One region of the Shewanella sp. S1-58-MNA-CIBAN-0166 genome, then DNA from elsewhere that is predicted to be linked to it. Evidence: predicted binding sites of a transcription regulator. Region 1 holds the regulator's gene; each other region holds the start of a gene.
What was found. The regulator LexA, encoded in region 1, represses DNA repair genes until DNA is damaged. The targets are predictions, from matches to a motif close to TACTGTATNNNNATACAGTA.
Positions count from the first base shown of each region.

Region 1 (7,175 bases):
CACCAAAAGTGCCACTTACCTAAAGTTTCGTTATACATATGGCCGGTCCATTTAGGCAGCCAATAGTAAGCCGCCGCCATAATGGAGAATATCGCCCCAGTCACCAGTACATAATGGAAGTGAGCCACGACAAAGTAAGTGTCGTGGTATTGGAAATCAGCAGGGGTAATTGCCAACATCAAGCCCGAAAAGCCACCAATGGTAAACAGGATGATAAATGCCACTGCAAACAGCATTGGAGTTTCAAATGTCATTGAACCGCGCCACATAGTGGCGACCCAATTAAACACTTTCACCCCGGTTGGAATGGCAATCAACATGGTGCAATACATGAAAAACAATTCGGCAAAAACAGGCATACCAGTAGTAAACATGTGATGTGCCCATACCAAAAATGACAGAATGGCAATACTGGCAGTGGCGTAAACCATCGAGGAGTAACCAAACAGCTTTTTACGGCTAAAGGTTGGTACTATCGCGGAGATAATACCGAAGGACGGTAAAATCATGATGTAAACTTCGGGATGGCCAAAGAACCAGAAAATATGCTGGAACATCACCGGATCGCCACCACCTGCAGCATCAAAAAAGCTAGTACCAAAAAACTTATCGGTTAATACCATGGTGACCGCACCTGCGAGCACCGGCATTACCGCAATCAGTAAAAATGCGGTAATGAGCCAAGTCCACACAAACAAAGGTAACTTCATCCAGGTCATGCCAGGAGCTCGCAAGTTTACAATGGTTACAATGACGTTAATTGCACCCATTATCGAACTTATTCCCATTATGTGAATGGAAAAAACAAATAGGGCGGTACTGTCAGGACTATAGGTGGTTGAGAGCGGAGCATAGAATGTCCAGCCAAAGTTAGGGCCGCCGCCTTCCATAAAGAGTGAACCTAATAAAATGGTAAAGGCGAAGGGTAAAATCCAAAAACTCCAGTTGTTCATTCGCGGTAGTGCCATATCTGGGGCACCAATCATCATTGGAATTAACCAGTTTGCTAACCCGGTAAAAGCGGGCATCACCGCCCCAAACACCATGATGAGGCCATGAACTGTTGTCATCTGATTAAAAAAGTTAGGTTCTACTAGCTGTAATCCAGGCTGAAATAATTCAGCTCGAATCACCATTGCCATCGCACCGCCAGTAAGAAACATAATGAAACTAAACCATAAATACAGCGAGCCGATATCTTTATGGTTAGTGGTGAGTAGCCAGCGCATTAGCCCCTTCGGAGCGCCGTGATGATGATCATCATGAGCGGTAGCCAGTGTATCGTGCGTTGTTGTGCTCATTGTTTTCCCCTACTGTCCATGGCTAGCGACATCGGCAGGTTGCACCGCTTCGCCAGAATTATTGCCCCACGCATTGCGCTCATAAGTAATCACAGCCGCCATCTTTTGCGGGCTAAGTTGACTACTAAATGCCTGCATTGCGGTACCTGGTTTTCCGTGCATAACGATATCGATATGTCCGCTAACCGGTCCAGTAACAACAGGGCTGCCAATAAGTGAAGGGAAAGCGCCTGGTAAACCAGCGCCAGTGGCTTGGTGACATGCAGCACATGTCGTAGCATAAACCTGCTCACCTTCAGCAATTAATTGCTCCAAGGTTAACGTGGGCAGATCCTCTGGTACAACAGCTTCTGCTACGGCTTCGACAGCTTGATTGGCTTTTTCGGTAACCGCATCGGTAATGTCAGTTGTCGTTGCTGCAATAGTATTTGCTGCATCGGTTACTGCTTTACTTGGTTCGGTGCTTGCCTCGTTACTGCCTAAAAAGTTTCCTATATCAGCAGCTTGAACTACATCACCGCTATTATTGCCCCACGCATTACGCTCAAAGGTAATGACTGCGGCAATTTCTTGGGCGCTAAGTTGCTTTGCAAAGGCTTGCATTGCAGTACCTGGTTTACCGTTTAAGACGATATTCAGGTGATCGTTAACAGGGCCTTTTATGATAGGGCTGCCAATTAATGATGGGAATACACCAGGAAGACCCGCACCATTGGGTTGATGACAAGCGGCGCACCTAGCAATATAGATTTGCTCACCTTGTGAGGTTAGCTCCTCAAGAGACAAGGTTTTAGACATTGATGCCGCAGCGGCTGTAGCTGCATTGCTTGCTAGTTTTTTTTGCTCTACTAACCAATTATCAAAATCGGCCTCCGATAATGCTTGCACCACAATCGGCATGAAACCATGGTCTTTACCGCATAGCTCGGCACATTGGCCGCGATACGTTCCAGGCTTATCAATACGAGTCCAGGCTTCGTTGATAAAGCCTGGATTGGCATCTTTTTTAACGGCAAACGCGGGCACCCACCATGAATGGATAACATCATCAGATGTCATCAAGAAGCGCACTTTTTGGTTAATGGGCAGTACTAATGGCTTATCGACTTCAAGGAGGTAATGCTCGCCTTTGGCCTCACTGCCATCAATTTGTGCTCTGGGAGTGGATAATGTGCTGTAAAATTCGATGTCTTTATCAAAATAGCTGTAATGCCACTTCCACTGCGACCCGGTAATTTTTATGGTGAGATCAGCATCACTGGGATCTTCCATAGCAATCAAGGTTTTGGTGGCTGGAATAGCCATGCCGATTAAGATGATGAAAGGGATGACGGTCCAAGCAATTTCCACTTTGGTACTTTCGTGAAAATTGGCCGCGACAGCGCCTTTTGATTTGCGGTGATAAATCATTGAGTAAATCATGATCCCAAACACCACTAACCCAATTGCACAACAGATGTAAAGAATCGTCATGTGGAGGTCATAAACCTTGCCACTGATATCTGTCACGCCTTGAGTCATGTTGAGGGGCATTTCTGATGCCCCAAGCGGAAGTGCTACAAACACCACCAGTAAACAATACAACCATTGCTTCACAAGACTACTCCTCTGCTAATTGCAAATAGCAACTACAAAGAAGAGTCACACAGTAATTCTCTGCTCTATGCAAACTCTTCGGTTCCCGAAAAAAGTTTGATGACCTCAAAGTACTTTGGTGGCTGTAAACATACGGTCTACGGTTTTATTGTTAGCTGTGCACCACGCTTGTACCTACTACTGAACTTATCAATTTTGATTTGGCTCATTTGTCTGAAAGTAATCTTGATTACTGCCATTCACGTCCAATTAAAGATAAAAAATGTTTCATCCTTGTTAACCACATTACTTGTAGATTAAACATTGATCAAGATCACTTTGTTGGCTAATAGGCTGAAAAAAGATGAAAAAAACCCCTGAATTCAATACAGGGCTTGGTAATGAAGGGTTCGTGCTTAGTGAAATGAGCAAAAATTACTTGTTCCATTTGTTAAAGTAGGGCTAACAAGTTGATGTTTGTGAGGTAAGTGAGCATTCACATCTTCAATTACCACCCCTAATGCACGTGCACTTTTGGCGACAATTTCTAAACGGCGACTATCGCGAGCATCAAGTGAGCTTGTCCAAGTTACTACTGCGCTCGATGTACCGCTAGTGAGCGCTTTCTCCATGGCCCATAATGTTTCGACTTCATCTTTGGTGTGCACCAGTAAAATGCGATCCATTCTTACACCAGCACTTGCCAGCATATGTTTATAGCCAATATGGGGCGGGCTAATTAATACAATCCATCTGCCTTGCTGGCTCAATATTGCCAACTGGCTGCACAATTGGCTCAGTTCAGCCTCACCTTGAGTGACAGTTTGTAATGTTTGAATGGTTTGGGTGCCATGCAGTTCTGTTTCAGTTAAATCTACCCATAAGCCCGGGTGGCGTGGCGCGATGCCCATTAGTTTGTTCATAACCAATCTCCATTACGGATAACGCCAACGGCAAGCCCTTCGATGGTTAGGCTTTGGCAACTTAAATCTACTTTTATCGGATTGTAATCTTCATTTTCGGCATGCAGATAAATCACATTACCTTTTTGTTCAAATCGTTTTACGGTGACGTCATCATCAACACGTGCCACAACAACCTGGCCATTACGTGCTTGCTGCATTTTATGTACAGCGAGTAAGTCACCTTCTAAAATGCCGATGTTTTTCATGCTGTCACCACGCACTCGCAATAAAAAATCTGCGGCGGGCTTAAACATGTTTGGATCGACTTGATAGTATTGCTCTACATGCTCTTGGGCCAAAATTGGTTCACCAGCAGCAACCTGTCCAATGAGTGGCAGACCGGTTTCAACCTGTTCTTCATGAGGTAAACGAATGCCTCTTGAGGTACCAGGCATGATCTCGATAAAGCCTTTTTTGGCTAATGCTTTTAAATGCTCTTCGGCGGCATTAGCACTTTTAAAGCCAAGACGATTCGCAATTTCAGCACGAGTGGGTGGCATACCTGTTTCGGCGATATTGTTTTTAATTAAGTCTAAAATTTCTGCTTGGCGCGGCGTTAACGGTCTCATGATAATTCCTGTCTTTTTATACAGTGACTGTCATTATATACAGTGTTTGTGTTCGCGCAAGTATTAACCAACTATTTTTTGTATTTTGTTGATTAAGTATCACTCAACAATATGTTTTAATTAACTATTACTAATGTTCTGTCTTATGTTATTTCTGATAGTGAGAGCTTAAACGTAAAGATAGATCGGTCTGATAGTGTAAGCAGGGTGGTTTCTGGTATCCTATACGACAATATTACAGTGGCTTATGTTGCGAAAATAACCATGTCAAAACCAGATTCAATATTTTTACGAGCATTAAGATGGATTCAAAAGTGGATGGTACAGACCATTGTGGTCCCTCACGATCCTTTTGATGACCTCAATATAGATCCAACTAAACCTTTGGTTTATTTAATGAAAACGGAATCTATTAGCGATATTGCCGCGTTGAGCGAAATCACCGAGGGCTTTGGTCTGCCCAGTCCTTATGAGCCATTACAGCTTGATGGCTTAACCGTGCCTCGTGTGGTCTGTTTAGAGGGCCGCAAACCACTATTTGGTAAACGTGAAAGTGGTGACAAATTCCTTAATTATTTTACCAGCTTATTGTCACTTCATAGTGAGAGCCCTGAATTAGATATACAGTTGGTTCCTGTTTGCCTTTATTGGGGACGTACCCCAGGTAAAGAAGAAGACAGCATGAAAGCTGCAGTATTTGAACGTGAAAACCCTACGTGGTTACGTAAATGGTTAATGATTTTATTTTTAGGACGCCATAATTTCGTCCAGTTTTCTAATGCATTATCGCTTCGTCATATGGCCGATGAACATGGTACTGATAAAAGAATTGCTCACAAATTGACCCGAGTCGCCCGTGTGCATTTCCGCCGTCAACGCAAAGTGATGACGGGGCCACAATTACCGAATCGACAAGCGTTGTTTGCCTCTTTATTAAAATCAGAATCTATCAAAAAAGCCATTGAAGAAGAGTCTGCAAATAAGAAAGTAACAGTCGAGAAAGCGCGTGAAACCGCCATTGAATACCTTGATGAAATTGCCGCCGACTATTCTGATAGTTTGGTGCGTATTGCCGAACGTTTCCTGACTTGGTTATGGAACAAATTATACAGTGGCATCAATATCAAAGGTGCCGAGCAAGTAAGACAGTTACATCATGATGGTCATGAAATTGTTTACGTTCCTTGTCATCGTAGCCATATGGATTACTTGCTACTGTCGTATATTTTGTATTATCAGGGCATGGTTCCGCCGCACATTGCTGCCGGTATTAACCTTAATTTTTGGCCAGCAGGGCCGATGTTCCGCCGTGGTGGGGCATTCTTTATCCGTCGTAGTTTTAATGGTAATAAACTTTATACCGCAGTATTTCGTGAATATTTAGATCAGTTATTTGCTAAGGGTTATGCGGTCGAGTATTTCACTGAAGGCGGTCGTTCGCGTACAGGACGTTTGTTAGCGCCTAAAACCGGTATGTTGGCTATGACAATTAACAGTGTGCTACGTGGGATAGAGCGCCCAGTAACCTTAGTACCCGTGTATTTAGGTTATGACCATGTGATGGAAGTGGCGACGTACCACAAAGAATTAAGCGGTAAGAAAAAGAAAAAAGAATCTGTATGGCAGGTATTTGGTGCTATTCGTAAGTTAGGCAATTTTGGCCAAGGTTATGTGAATTTTGGTGAGCCGATTAATTTACAACAGTTCTTAAATCAGCAGGCGCCAGAGTGGCGTGATGAGCTAGCTAAAGATCCTGACCAAAAACCCTCTTGGTTTACGCCCTCAGTTAATTTGTTAGCTAACCGCGTAATGACTAATATCAATGGAGCTGCCGCAGCCAGTTCAGTAACATTGACTAGTTTAGTGTTATTAGCGTCAGAGCAAAATGCGTTAGAAAGAAGCCAGTTAGAACGTCAGCTTGATTTGTATTTAGCCTTACTTAAAACAGTGCCTTATACCGATTACACCTCTGTGGCCGAAGGTAATGGCAAGTCAATTATTGATCACTGTCTGTCGTTAAATAAGTTTGTTAGTACCAAAGACCTTATTGGTGAAATTATTTCAGTTGATGAAAAAATTGCCATCACCATGAGTTATTACCGTAATAATATTATTCATTTGATGGCGTTGCCGTCATTAATTGCCAGTTGTTTAGTGCATTATGACGTGTGCGATCGCCAGCGAATTCATGGCATTGTAATGGACTTTTATCCATTACTTAAAGCCGAGCTATTTATGAGCATTGATGACGTGCCTCAACATGTGGATAGCATTTTAGATTTCATGGTTGAACAAGGTTTACTGACTGGTAGCGATCAGTTTGAGATAACGCCTCGTCATATTACCCAAGTGTTACTGCTTGCTGAAACTATCAGTGAAACGTTGCAACGTTATGCGATTATCTTCAATTTACTCGCAATAAAACCTGATCTTGAGCGCTCAGAACTGGAACGCGATAGCCATTTGTTAGCCCAACGATTAGGCGCGCTGCATGGCATTACCGCACCAGAATTTTATGACAAAAAATTATATAACACCCTGAGTGTGAAACTGAAAGAATTGGGTTATTTATGCAGCGACGAACATCGTGCTGAAGTGATCAGAATTCGTGATAACGCTAATAAATTACTCAGCTCTTTAGTAAGACAAACCATTGTTGATAGTGTGGAAGCGGAGCACGGACAATAATGGCTAATCATATGAATGCTGCCAAGCATCGTACCAGCGGTAAATCTGTATTGGGTGGGGCGATGATTATTGCCGGA
Region 1 is NZ_JBEOPN010000001.1:229,438-236,612, reverse strand. It holds gene ctaD (cytochrome c oxidase subunit I) at 1-1,301, opposite strand, end outside; gene coxB (cytochrome c oxidase subunit II) at 1,311-2,897, opposite strand; gene AAEY99_RS01075 (cell division inhibitor SulA) at 3,293-3,799, opposite strand; gene lexA (transcriptional repressor LexA) at 3,796-4,410, opposite strand; gene plsB (glycerol-3-phosphate 1-O-acyltransferase PlsB) at 4,675-7,098, shown strand; gene mtr (tryptophan permease) at 7,098-7,175, shown strand, end outside.

Region 2 (7,175 bases), on a different contig from region 1:
CCTTAGTCATTCGTGTGCCAATAATATCCCATACTGGGTTAGAACAAAAACATGTTGCCAGTATAAATCGTCAAAGTAACAGCGACATCGATAATAATGCCTCTACCAATGGTGTCGTTGCGCCAATTTACAATAATCAACAAGAGCGAATATTAGGCTACATATCAGTATTACTAAATAAAGAGAACGCCTTACTCGAACAACATCGAGCGGCTATAGCGGCGTTTATTATCGTATTAATCGGCGTGCAATTTAACCTATTTTTTACCTTCCGCTTAGTCAAACACGTGAACTACCCCATTACCGAAATGGTGCGAGTGGTAGCCAAAATTCGTGAAGGTAAACTCGACACTCGCCTAGAAGGCAATTTGATTGGGGAACTGGATCTACTCAAACGAGGGATCAACGCAATGGCAAGTTCATTGTCAGAATATCACGATGAAATGCAGCAAAATATTGATCAAGCAACCTCTGATTTACGCGAAACCCTCGAGCAGATTGAAATTCAAAACGTTGAGCTCGATATTGCCAAAAAACGCGCGCTTGAAGCGAGTCGGATAAAATCAGAATTCTTAGCCAACATGTCACACGAGTTACGTACGCCACTCAATGGTGTCATAGGATTTGCAAGACAGTTATTAAAAACACCACTGCATACTAGCCAGCTCGACTACATAAAAACCATTGAACGCAGTGCCAGTAACCTACTGGGTATTATTAACGATATTCTCGACTTCTCTAAACTGGAAGCCGGTAAAATGATATTAGAAAAAATGCCTTTTGCACTGCGAGAAACGCTAACTGAAACCCTGACTATTATAGCCGGTAGTGCACAAGAGAAAGGACTAGAACTGGTTATCGACATTGATGCTAATGTGCCAGAAAGTGTCAGTGGCGACGCGATGAGAGTCAGCCAGATTATTACTAACTTAGTTGGTAATGCTATTAAATTTACCGACAAAGGCAGTGTCATACTTAAAATACACTTAGTGGGTCAGGACGAAGATAACATTACCCTGCGCTGCGAAGTTATTGATACCGGTATTGGTATTGATGAGAGTCAGCAAGAATATTTATTCCAAGCATTTGGTCAAGCCGACTCATCCATTTCACGTCGCTTTGGAGGCACAGGATTGGGCTTAGTGATTACTAAACGCTTAATCAACCAGATGGGTGGCCAGATAGGCTTTACCTCGGCCCCCAATAAAGGTTCAAATTTCTGGTTTATTCTGCCACTTGGGATCAGTCAATTTGAAATTGGCGAAGTGTTGCCGGTTGATGCATTGCAACATAAATCAGTCTTATTATATGAACCACGGGAATTAACCCGCGATACATTAAATCGCCGCTTAGTGTCGTGGCAATTAATTATCACTAATGTGGCCAATCCAGAAAATCTCACCTCCGTGTTACAAACTAAAAACAGCAAATTTGATTACATCATCATGAGCTGCCATGGTTTTGCCGACAATGCGTCTTTTATCCATTTATTACAGCAAGCCAAACAACATACTGACTGCCTGATTTTATTACATGACTGTCTAGATCAAGACATGATAATCAATGTGCTAAAAGTCAACGCAGATGTGTTGCTCAGCACCCCAGTGAGCGATTTTACCCTAGCGCATCATTTAATATATCCACCAGTACCTTCTACTTTTGTCAGTTTACCTGAGCAAATAAATCTTGATGTAACACAACGCCTCAATGCATCAGTATTAGCCGTTGACGACAACATGGCCAATCTAAAGTTAATTGATACTTTGCTCAAAGAACTAGTCGACAATGTGGTGACCGTTAATAATGGCGCCGATGCGATTCAACAAGCTAAAAAACAAGCATTTGACCTAATCTTCATGGATATTCAAATGCCAGGAACCGACGGCATAACCGCAACCCAGCAAATACGTTCAGAATCACTCAACCGTAATACGCCGATTATTGCAGTAACGGCACATGCTATAGCCGAAGAACGTGAGAATATTTTAGCTAGCGGTATGGATGGTTTCCTACCTAAACCGATTGATGAATTATCACTAAAAAGCGTTATCAGCCGCTGGATAATTAAACCTCAATTTACTCATTTCGACACCCATGTTCTCAATTGGGATTTATGTTTAACCCAAGCAAACCAGAAAACCGATTTAGCCTTAGACATGTTAAAGATGTTAGTTAATTCATTACCTGAAACAACCGCAACTATCGATAAAGCATTAATAGCCAGAGATGCAGAGACACTGTTGCAGGCAGTGCATAAACTGCATGGTGCAACATGTTATTGCGGTGTACCGACAACACAAAAGCTCTGCCGGGATATTGAGTCAGCATTAAAGCATAAAATTGACATCGATGACCTAGAACCTGAAATACTAGAGTTACTTGATGAGTTAACTAAGGTAGAATCAGCTGCAAATCAAGTGATAAACCAGCTATCAGTGGATGTTCCCAATGACCAGTAAAACCGGTTTTTTTAAACGCCTAAAGGCATTGTCGTTACCTCAGAAGCAACTTTTTGCACTCGCACTGTGTCAAAGAATGCTCCCAAACTATCAATTATTTTCTGAAGTATGTGAATTTGGCCAACCGCAGGTATTAAGTACTGCGCTGGAGTTATTATGGCAAAGCCAATATGACAAAAAGCTTAAGTTCAATATTGATGTGCATTTACAGCGCCTCGATGAAAACACCCCTGATCCTAGCGAGTTTGAAGCCTATGGTGCTTATCCCGCCATGGATGCGGCTGTAGCCATTGCCACCTTAATGGGTGCGATAGATGGAAAAATTGAAGAAGATATTACTAACATCAGTAAGTTATCATCAAGTACTGTCGCCAATTATATTGAAGCTATTAGCGATGAATCATTAATGGATGAAGAACTCGATGAGTTTGTTTTTTCTCACCCAGTAATGGAACAAGAAAAAGAATTACAGGGCATGTTACTCGACATTGTCGAAGCTAATCCAGACATAACCAGCGAACTGGTTAAAGGTTTACGTAAAGATATTATCGAAGCCGGTGTGTCTAATATTGGTATTAGCCTGTAGCAAAAACTTGTAGCACGGATCGGTTACTGCCAATAAACGTCATTTAGCCTGAAATTATTCAGGCTTTTTATTAGGTGTCGCGCCATGAGAAGAATTTTTTATCAAGGTTTCACTTTCAGTAACACCAATGGTAAAACTGATAACTGGACGCTAGTGATTGGCAATCAAGTACGAGTGGGTTCGTTATTTGAGTTAAGGCGGCAAGTGCATTTTTTTTCTGAACTGGGAATATTACCTCCACCGAAAATATCAAAAGCAAATTTAGCCTTAAAATCTGACAAATAATCACTCGTTTAACTTTAGCCTAATTGCATCCGCCTATCGAAAAGCAGTAAAGTGACCTTATTATCATTTTGCTAAGGAATTGCGAGGGATGTCCAGTATTCTTACCCCGCTAATCGCTGTATTTATTATTATGCTGCTCGGCAGTATTGTTCAAAAAATGCGTCTGTTGCCAGCAGACACCGATTTGATCCTCAATCAGTTTGTTTATTACATTGCTTTCCCCGCTATATTATTGATTGTGCTAGCTGAAACGCGCATTGAAGACATTATTCAATGGGGCTTTATCGGTGGGTTTAGTCTGGCGATGATCATCACTTATGCTTTAGTGATTGTTGTATCACTAATTCGCACACCTAAAAAACAAGCAGTTGCCGCCATGCGCGCATTAAATGCTACGTTTGGTAATACCGCATTTATTGGCATTCCATTGCTGAGTTTATTATTCCCAGGTCATAAAATGGCATTAGTCGCTGCAGCGATTGCCAGCTTGTTGTCGGTGTTCATGTTTGCTTTTGCTTTAGTATCAATTGAGCTAGCCAGCCGTGATAAACAATCAACCGACCATGCCATCGTCATCATGGCTAATGCCCTGTATAAAAACCCAATCGTGGTTGGCAGTGTTATTGGCATCGGTTTATCAGCACTGCATATTACCTTACCGGATAGTTTGGCCTTAATGCTACATCAGGTGGGAAATACCTCTAGCCCATGTGCACTGTTTGCTATAGGAATGGTACTTGCCAAAGCATTACGACATCAATCTGGCACAAAAATGTTCAGTGTTGGTTTGATTGCGGAACTGAACTTAATCAATTTACTCAAGCTAATTATTCAACCTTTAATTGCCTTTGGTTTACTCAAACTGTTCGGCGTAGAAAAGGAATTACTGACCATGGGAGTCATTTTGGCAGCGTTACCGACAGCAGCAAGTGTGTACCTTTTGGCCGACCGCTACCAAATTAACGCCAATGTCAGCGCCCAAGGTATTTTATATGGCACATTAATCACTTTTATCAGTTTGCCGATAATAGAAACACTTTTAAAATCCATTGCTTAATGATCAATCAAATCTAGATGATAAAATAGTCAGCGATAATTATTCCTCAACCACTTTACTGTATATAAAATCAGTATATACTGTTTATCAATACAGTAGTTTGGTAGTTTCATTGACAGGAATTTATTATGCTTTGCCAACTCAGCATCAACAATTTTGCTATCGTGCGTTTTTTAGAGCTCGACTTTAAAGCCGGTATGACAAGCATCACCGGCGAAACAGGTGCAGGCAAATCGATTGCTATCGATGCGCTTGGGTTATGCCTTGGTAATCGAAGTGATGCCAACACTGTCAGGCCTGGAGCCTCCAAAACCGAAGTGAGTGCAAGGTTTACCCTTCATGATGTACCTTTAGCCAAACGCTGGCTTGAAGATAGCGATCTTGATGCTGAAGATGAGTGCATATTACGTCGAACTATTAACAGTGATGGCCGCTCAAGAGCCTACATTAATGGTAATCCTGTGCCCGTGACGCAATTAAAAGCCATCGGTCACCTATTGATTGGTATTCACGGCCAACATGCTCATCACGCAATGCTTAAAAGCGAGCATCAATTAAACCTACTCGACCACTATGCCAACCACAAAATACTGCTCGATAGCGTTAGCGCTAGCTATCAACGCTGCAAACAAGTGGAAAACGAGCTAAAGCATCTTGAACAAGCACAGCACGAACGTATTTCGCGTCAACAGCTACTGCAATATCAAGTAGAAGAGCTTAATGAGTTCAACTTAGGCTTGGAAGAATTTGATGAAATAGAACAAGAACACAAACGCTTAGCCAATGGCACAGATTTAATTGAACGTTGCCAAGCAGGTTTGCATTTATTGACCGAAAGTGATGAAGGCAATATAGAATCTCTGCTTAATAAAGTGGCCAGTATTGCTGATACGCTTCAAGGATATGATGAATCCCTTGCGCCTATCAGCACTATGATCAGCGATGCGTTAATTCAAGTACAAGAAAGCGCTAGCGAAATTGAAAGTTATTTAAGCAGTTTAGAGCTTGATCCAGAACATTTTGCCTATTTAGAAAAACGTCTTTCAACGGCAATGCAATTGGCGCGCAAACATCATGTGAGTGCTGATAAGCTGGCGCTACATCATCAAGCATTGATGAGTGAATTAGCCGAACTTGCTGACGACGAAACTAAATTAGATGGTATAAGACAACAACTTGAAGCCACCAGAAATGCCTACTTAACCAATGCACAAAAACTGAGTCAAAGTCGTAGCCGTTATGCTAAAGAATTGGACAAGCTAGTTACCCAGTCTATCCATGAGCTCAATATGCCTAAGGGTAAATTTACTATTCAGATTAATCATAATCCGGACAACATTTCAGTTAATGGCTGCGATAGCATTGAATTTATGGTGACCACAAACCCTGGGCAACCATTACAACCGATTTCTAAAGTGGCCTCTGGCGGTGAGTTATCGCGTATTGGATTAGGGATTCAAGTGATCACGGCTAAAAAAGTCGCCACTCCGACACTGATATTTGATGAAGTTGATGTGGGTATTTCTGGACCAACAGCATCAGTAGTCGGTCGTATGTTACGCAGCCTTGGCGAATCAACTCAAGTATTGTGTGTCACCCATTTGCCGCAAGTTGCAGGTAATGGTCATCAACATATGTTTGTGAATAAATTTAATAAAGGTGGCAACACCGAAACGACCATGCAGACGTTGGATAAAGACCAACGGGTGAATGAACTTGCGCGCTTATTAGGTGGTGATGTCATTACCGAAAATACCTTGGCGAATGCCCGTGAGTTGTTGCAATAATCGTTATGCACTTATAAAAAGCAAATCAATATGTTAACGTAAAGTTAAAATAGATTTACGGATAAATCATAATGATGAAAGTAATAAAGGGCTTGGGTATTTTTGTCGGGCTAATATGTAGCTTACTGGTATTTACCGTAGTCTGTTTAGTGGCCATTAATGCAACAGACAGAACAAAGTCACCTAACACTCTTTTAGTTGAAAACTGGCTAAAACAGCAACCTATCGACCCTAGCGTAAATGGCTATGAGTATGCAATTACTATCGTTGGCACCATAGGAGACGATAAAACAAATGATAAAAAACCATTAATCAGCTTCAGCGAGCAAGAAGTTGAGTTAACTGACAACTTTAAAACGGCTTGTTATCAAACGGATTTGATAATATGTAGTCAATTTATTAGCGATAATAGCGATAGTATTAGAAATGTCATTGACGCTCATAAAACCAATATACAACAATATAATACATTATTAGATATGCCTTATTGGCAAGAAGAACCACAGTCTTTAACCCCAAACAATCAAGCTCATTGGGGTCTGCTTTTTAAGTTAAGAGATGTTCGTCAGCTTGCTGCGATAATAAGTGTAGATACATCTGACAACAAACTTGACCAACAAGCTACAGTGGCATTTTTAAACAAAGATGCACATTTTTGGAATATGGTTTATCACTCATCTCGCTCAACACTCAATCATATGATTGCCGTTAACATGATCAAATATCAGCTTAATTTAGCTAGCACCTTAGCTAAAACCACTGATGCAGCTGTTGCAACCAAAGTCACAGCTTGGCAAACATCTTTCGAATTAACTGATAGTGATTTTGAACGGATATTTTCTGGAGAATGGCTTTTTGCCCATAACGTTACAGAACAAATGTTAATTGAAGTGCAGTCTGATAGCGTGGCTTTTTATGAGAAATGGTTAGCCTATGCGTTGCTTAAGCCAACAGACAGTGACAATCTTATGGCTGAGTATATTGTCAGCTTAGTAAAGGAA
Region 2 is NZ_JBEOPN010000004.1:24,635-31,809, forward strand. It holds gene barA (two-component sensor histidine kinase BarA) at 1-2,459, shown strand, start outside; gene AAEY99_RS03975 (YjaG family protein) at 2,449-3,045, shown strand; gene AAEY99_RS03980 (DUF3319 domain-containing protein) at 3,130-3,330, shown strand; gene AAEY99_RS03985 (AEC family transporter) at 3,419-4,387, shown strand; gene recN (DNA repair protein RecN) at 4,516-6,174, shown strand; gene AAEY99_RS03995 (hypothetical protein) at 6,246-7,175, shown strand, end outside.
Region 2: recN (DNA repair protein RecN) is a predicted target of LexA. The motif match lies at 4,466-4,485, and genes of this name have one in related genera.

Region 3 (7,175 bases), on a different contig from region 1:
ATGATGGCCTCAGGTTGTTCATCTAAGGTTTCACTCAAGCTACGTAATGATCGAGCTGTGCGGCGGATTTCTTCCAAGGTATTGGTGAGTTCTATCAACAAGGGCGAGTTTTGGTCGAGTGTGTTACCTGCTTGGTTTGCAAGCTGATTCATGCTTAATAGTGTATTGCGTAATTCAGTTAAACTATGGTTCAGCGACTCAACGAGCTTGGGTTCATCATTATTTAATTGCACCAGTAAATTATCGAGTTTTAACAGTACTTCAAGCCCATTTTTACCTAACGCTGCTTGAGTGTTGTCCAAGTTAATCGCGGTGTTGTTAACTGCTTTGGCTGCATTATCAAAATTATCCAATGCTTGCTGTATTTTTCCGCTGGCAGCAATGTCACTGAGCTGCTGGGCTAAATTGTCGACATTGTTGACTAAACTTTTTAAGTTTAACGATTGCAGATCTTTGGACAACGATTCGAAATCAGTCGCGATGGTCGGCAATTCTAATAATTGGTCTTTTTCGCCATGGAATAACGGCGAGGTGTTGGGAAAAAAATCCAGTTCAACATATAGCAGTCCGGTGAGTAAACTCAGATAATTCAGCTGGGCGCGTAAGCCGTTATCGATGGCGTGTGAAAAAAACTCTTCACCTACTTGGATCCCCTTAATATTGATACGTTTCAACAATAAGTCGGCATGAACTGCAGCCGTGACACCCTGGCTACTGTCGTTAGGGAAATCGATACTAATATCGCTTATTTCACCTATTATGACCCCTTTTAATTTTACCGGTGCGCCTACCTGTAACCCTTGCACTGAACTGTTGAAAAACATCACTACAGGGGCTTTCTCTGCAAATATACGCCCCCCAGAAAAGAACAGTAATGCAATAAACACTAAGATAATAGCGCCAAAAATAAAGGCACCAATCGCAAGCGGAAGTCGTTGGCTTTTACTCATGATATCTCCGATTTTTCGGTACGATTGAGAAATTGACGAACCCTAGGCTGGCTACTGTGTATTTTTAATTCTCGTGGGTCACCACAATCGAGCATAGTATTGGTTTCATTATCCAAAAACACACAGCGAGTGCCGATTGACAATATGCTGGGCAGCTCGTGGGACACGATGATCACGGTAGAGTCTAGCGCCTGGCATATTTGCACGATCAATTGATCTAAACGCATCGAGCTAATAGGGTCTAAACCCGCAGAGGGTTCATCAAAAAATAACAATTGAGGGTCTAATGCCAGCGCCCGCGCTAATCCTGCGCGTTTGTGCATACCGCCACTTAACTCGGCAGGGTAAAACTTCTCGAAGCCCGCTAAGCCAACTAATGCTAGCTTATAGGCAACGGCTTCTGCAATTTGTCGCTCCGAAAGGTCGGTATAGAGCTGCAGGGGTAAAGCCACATTTTCGCCAAGCGACATGCTCGAAAACAATGCGCCTGTTTGGAAGGTAATCCCCCAATTTTTGAGCATTGCTACCTGCTCGGGTTCATCTGCTTCATAAAAGTTTTTGCCTTGATAGAGTACTTCGCCTTGTAGTGGCGTGAGTAATCCCACCATCGATTTGAGCAAGGTTGTTTTGCCACAACCACTGCCGCCAATGACAAAAAAGATATCATTCTTGTTAATGTCGAAGTTGAGTTTTTTTTGCACCTCGGTACTGCCGTAGCCGACTGATAGATTACGTACACTGATAAAGGCATCATCAACCATGGTTAGATCCCTAATTTATCGTATAAGATATTAAGCGCCGCATCGGAGACAACCAAAAAAACAATGGCCTTAACCACAGCGTGGGTCGTCGCTAAACCAACGGCATTCGAGTCACGTCCGCAAAGCAGTCCTGCTTGACAACCCGCAATAGCAATTAAAAACCCAAAAATTAAACTCTTTATTAAACCAGTGGAAATATCTACCCAATCAATCGCAACCTGGGTTTGCAAAATATATTGGGTATAACTCACGCCCATCCCGTTAGCAACTAACGCACCGCCAATCATGCCTATTACATCCGAATAAATACACATTAGTGGCATAATAAAAATTAATGCTAATAATCGCGGTAAAACCAGAAACTCCATGGTAGGAATACCCATGACTCGCAGCGCATCAATTTCTTCATTAACTTGCATGGTGCCTAACTGCGCCGCATAAGCGGCTCCCGTTCGGCCGGCCATAATAACGCCTGTCATTAGAGCACCCATTTCACGCACCATTCCGATAGCCACTAAATTAGCCACATATACCTGGGCGCCTAATTGACGCAGCTGTACCGAGCCTAAATAAGCCAAAATCATTCCCACTAGCAGACTAATTAAGGTGACAATCGCAAGCCCTTTAGGCCCAGCTTGTTCGATAAAAAAAACGATATCACTCCGGCGAGTTCTTGCTCTGCCAACCAACCAACGCCCGAGTGCCAAAGTGCAGTTACCGACAAATACTAATCCATCGTGTACTTGTAAGCCTTGGTTAATCAATCCTCGACGTAAGGTCGGCCACAGCCCGCCTAGGGCACCCTCATTAGTGGGTTGATAAACCGCAACATCGGTAGCGAGCAGCAGTAGTTGCTGCAACCCTTGAGGTGTTTGTTGAGTGTCTAGTGATAGTTTATGTTGCTCACACCAGCGAGATAATTGTAATAAGGCAATGGCGAGGCTTGAATCCCAATGAGACAACTCTGTGGTGATTAAAGTGACAGATTGGCAATTAGATGGCAGCTCAGCACAAATATCTGCGCCTAGCGGTGCTTGGCCTAATTGCCAATCACCAGCAAGGTTCAGTAAGCAGTTATCATCGTGCATGTCGATATGGAATGTTGCGAGTGTCATGCTAGACCCCCGAGCCAATATGAAATAAGTCTATTTGTTTGTTTAATAAATAGGTTAGCTTGATTTTTGATCCTGTTATCAGTGTAGACCAAGCTCATTGATTATATTTTGACCTTGGACATATTATTTCATCAATAATGAAGCTATCACTTTGATGTATTGACGCTTTGCTACATTGAAGATGCATTAGTTATGGACCGATGTAGTCGTGTAGAGGCAATAAAAACGGCGTTAACGATTGAACATAACCGCCGCTTGTCGCGGTTTAAAGCAAATAAACTTGCACTGACAAAATTTAACGCTAATATATACTGTTTATTTATACAGTATATATTTATACAGTGCTTATTTGTGTGCTGTTTATTTATACGGTTTGTATTTATACAGTACATATCATATTAGAGGTTGTCATATGCGCGTTATTCCCATTGCAGCCAGTGCCGGCATTACCGGTTTTGAATCTCCTGCAGCTGAGTATCTTCAGTTAGGCCTCAGCCTTGATGAGATATTAATCCAGCATCCAAGTTCTACTTTTATCGGCTTAGCCCAAGGTGAGTCGATGCAAGGTGTGGGAATATATGATGGTGACTTATTGATTGTCGATCGTCATGAAACGGCTAGAAATGGCGACGTGATAGTGGCTAATTTTAATGGTGAGTTTGTGTGTAAAATTCTCGACATGCATCGGCGAATGCTGATGTCATCTAATGAGCAACATTTACCTGTGACCATCTGTGACTATGATGACTTTAGTATTGAAGGTGTGGTGATTCGCTCAATTCGTTGTCATCGTCAAAGCCCACTGCTTATCAGCAAAAAAGGTTAGGTAACAATGTTTGCCTTAGTCGATGCCAATGCTTTTTATTGCAGTGCAGAACAGGTTTTTCGTCCTGACTGGCGCGGCAGACCGATTATTGTACTGAGCAATAACGATGGCTGTATTGTCGCGGCTAATCGGCAAGCAAAAGAGGCGGGTATTGAGAAGTTTTTGCCTTACTTTCAAGCTAAAGCATTATGTGCCCAGCGCAATGTCATTGTGTGTTCATCTAATTATGAATTGTATGCCGATTTATCGGCAAAGATGATGGCAATAATTGGTCGTTTTGCACCAGAGCAACATGTGTACTCCATCGATGAAAGCTTCCTGTCTTTTAAACATTGTTATCCCGCAATCAAATGCCTGCATAGCCAAGGTCAGTTAATTCGCCGTGCCGTTTGGAAAGAAGCCCGCCTGGCTGTTTGTGTGGGCATGGGCCAAACGTTAACCTTAGCTAAAATAGCCAATCACGCCGCTAAAAAAATACCGGGATACCAAGGTGTTTGCGTTATCGACACTGCGCAGCAACGTAATGACATTTTACGCCAGCTTGCCGTTAAAGAGGTGTGGGGGATTGGCAGGCGCATCAGTAAAAAGCTTGAATTGATGAATATTCGCAGCGCATACGATCTCGCCTCTATGCCACCGAGTCTAGCCAGAAAACAATTTAGTATTCAAATTGAACGCACCGTGCGAGAACTTAACGGCGAAGTGTGTAAACAATGGGATGAGGCTAGGGCAGATAAAAAACAAATTTTTTCCACTCGTAGTGTGGGTGAACGTATTTGCGATTTTGAATCGCTATTACAGGCATTGAGTAAACATGTTGGCATCGCAGCAAGTAAAGCTCGTCAACAAGGCTCACATTGCAAAACCATGTTGTTATTTGCCAGTAATTCGCCCCACGACGAGCGGCCTGTGAGTTATAAAGTTATTGTCCATTTTCCGTGTCCAACCAATTGCACCATTGAACTCACCAAAGCCATGACAGACGCCGCCCCGAGATTATTTAGCAATGGTGTTCGTTATTACAAAATTGGTGTAGGCCTGGTTGATTTAGCCAGCGAGAAACATTTTCAATTTGATTTATTTAATACCGCTAAGGTCAATTATGCCTTGATGGATACGCTTGACGGCATCAACCAACGATATGGCCGCGATACAGTGTTTCTGGCAGCACAAGGAATAGAACAAAAATGGGCCATGCGCCGTGATTTACTCACACCTCAATATTCAACCCAATGGAAATGCTTACCCAGCATTAAATGCTAAGGTTTTATATTACTAAGGTTTATTACTAAGGTTTATTATAACAGTGGTATTGCTCTGTCATAACACATGCAAGGTTGGGGCATTCAACTATGGCTAAACCTTAAAATGTGATTCAGCTCTGATTATCACTCTAATTAAATTGTTAATGTTGAATCGTACTCATCATATGGCCGACATAATGCGAAATACGCTGTTAAACATAGCAATGATAATTTCACTACTTGGACAATTACTTGTTCCAAGTTTTGCTATGTCTAATGAAATGGCCATGTCAGACATGCAGTCGAGTAGTATGCATCAATCAACGATGATGCAAAGTGACTGCGATACTAACGATGACTGTTGCTTAAACGATATGAGTCAATGCATTAGCCATTGTCATGCGGTCGCGAATGCATTTTTGTTATCAGCAACAAACCTCACCGATGCTCTACTAACGAGTGCCAAAGTGAGTTCGCCTTTATGGACATCAACCCCCACCATTCTAGTAAGCCAAAATCCACCTCCGATAGCTTAATTCTTTATTTTTATTAGTTACCCACATTAATTTATAAAGATTTTTGTTGCTTCAACTATAAGCATCAAAAACTATAAGTATCAAAAGTTAACGGAGTTTATTATGAAAAAATTCATTGCGATCACACTATTATCTTTAGCCAGCTCAGCAGTAATGGCTGCCACTATTTCATTACCTGACTATTTAATCTTTACTGCGGTCGATGGCAAATCGACATCAAATAAAAGTGAAATGGAGGTGTCTCCTGGTCAACATTTAATAGAATTACAGTTTTATGATGTGTTTTCATCAGGAGCAGATGATACGAATTTTATTAAGTCCGATGCGTTATATTGGAGTCTACATCTAACCAAAGATGAAGATATTCACGTGCGTAGCAAAGAGATTTTCTCTTCAACCAATGCAAAGAAATTTATTGCATCACCGGTGATAACCTTAGACCGCGCCAGCGTAAAAGGTGAAGACGTCAAATTAGTTAATCACGAAGAGTTAATGGCTATTATCATGAAACAACACAGTCAAATGATGCAACAATAGTAAAATTGATAGGGCGCTTACATAGCGCTCTATCGTTATCTACATCCTCGCACGCCTTCTGACAGGTAAAATACTTGTCATCATAAATAATGTCACGCGTCACAAAACTCAAACCAGAATCGAAATTATTATTGGCATATGCTATTAATAAGTGTATATATTGCATATGCCAATTACTATTATTCGATTAATTTAAGCAGATAATGCCAAGTCTCCAAAAATAAACGAACATTCTAGGACGCTCTCGGCAAAAGCTGTTTTAAGCCCAGTGGCATGTCGATAAACCAAGTTGGAACAACTGCGTTTAATCGATTTGTTAAAAATGCACATGAGGAGACATGATGATTACTGCCATACCTATGAAAGACCAACATATTGCCAATCACTTTAGCCGTGCCGATGAGATGCTATTCATTGATGAGCAAGGCCAAGTAAAAGGGCGCTTTGCCAACCCAGCATTAACAGAAGGATATGAGGGTAAACAACAATTAGTCAGTATGATACTGGCAAATGGAGCGGATCGCGTCATCGTGCGCAACATTGGCCAACAGCTTTTATCTAAGTTATTAAGCCAACAATTGAGTGTATTTCACGCAAAAAATGGTCGTACTGCAATAGAGTATTTTGCCAGTAGTCATTTAGCGGACTGTGAGCCATTTACCGAGGCAAGTCAGGGGCGACCATCAATTAATCATATTGCTAAGAAAGCCAATGGTGGCTGCTGTAACCATGAGCATAAACATAACCATGACCATGATCATCAACACGCTCATGGTGAAGAAGACTGCCATAACCAATCTGACTCGGGGACACATAAACGTTGCTGCGAGTCTAAATCTGAATTGGCGAATGAAACCACAACAATGAAACGTTGCTGCAATAAAAAACATTCACTAATTGCTCATTAATGATCGCTTGGGGTGTTTTATCACAGCGCTGTGGTGGCTAGTTAAGCTTTAAACCATAGCGTTGTAATTTTCGATATAAGGTACGCACACTGATATTAAGCGTTATCGCTAGTTCGGCTGGCGATCCTGCATATTGCTCACATACCTGCGAAAGATACGCACATTCCATGTCATCTAACGTCATCAGTTCGGTGTTAAGTTTTACGGCAATTGTTTCATCCTTAGATGTGTGGCTAGGTTGAACGCTTTCAGGTAAATCACTGCTGTGTATAACATCCTCATTGGCGATAAGTGCCGA
Region 3 is NZ_JBEOPN010000028.1:57,320-64,494, reverse strand. It holds gene AAEY99_RS16250 (MlaD family protein) at 1-950, opposite strand, end outside; gene AAEY99_RS16245 (ABC transporter ATP-binding protein) at 947-1,711, opposite strand; gene AAEY99_RS16240 (MlaE family ABC transporter permease) at 1,714-2,826, opposite strand; gene AAEY99_RS16235 (LexA family protein) at 3,239-3,652, shown strand; gene AAEY99_RS16230 (Y-family DNA polymerase) at 3,659-4,915, shown strand; gene AAEY99_RS16225 (hypothetical protein) at 5,094-5,432, shown strand; gene AAEY99_RS16220 (DUF2057 family protein) at 5,535-5,969, shown strand; gene AAEY99_RS16215 (NifB/NifX family molybdenum-iron cluster-binding protein) at 6,308-6,877, shown strand; gene AAEY99_RS16210 (sigma-54 interaction domain-containing protein) at 6,915-7,175, opposite strand, start outside.
Region 3: AAEY99_RS16235 (LexA family protein) is a predicted target of LexA. The motif match lies at 3,136-3,155, and genes of this name have one in related genera.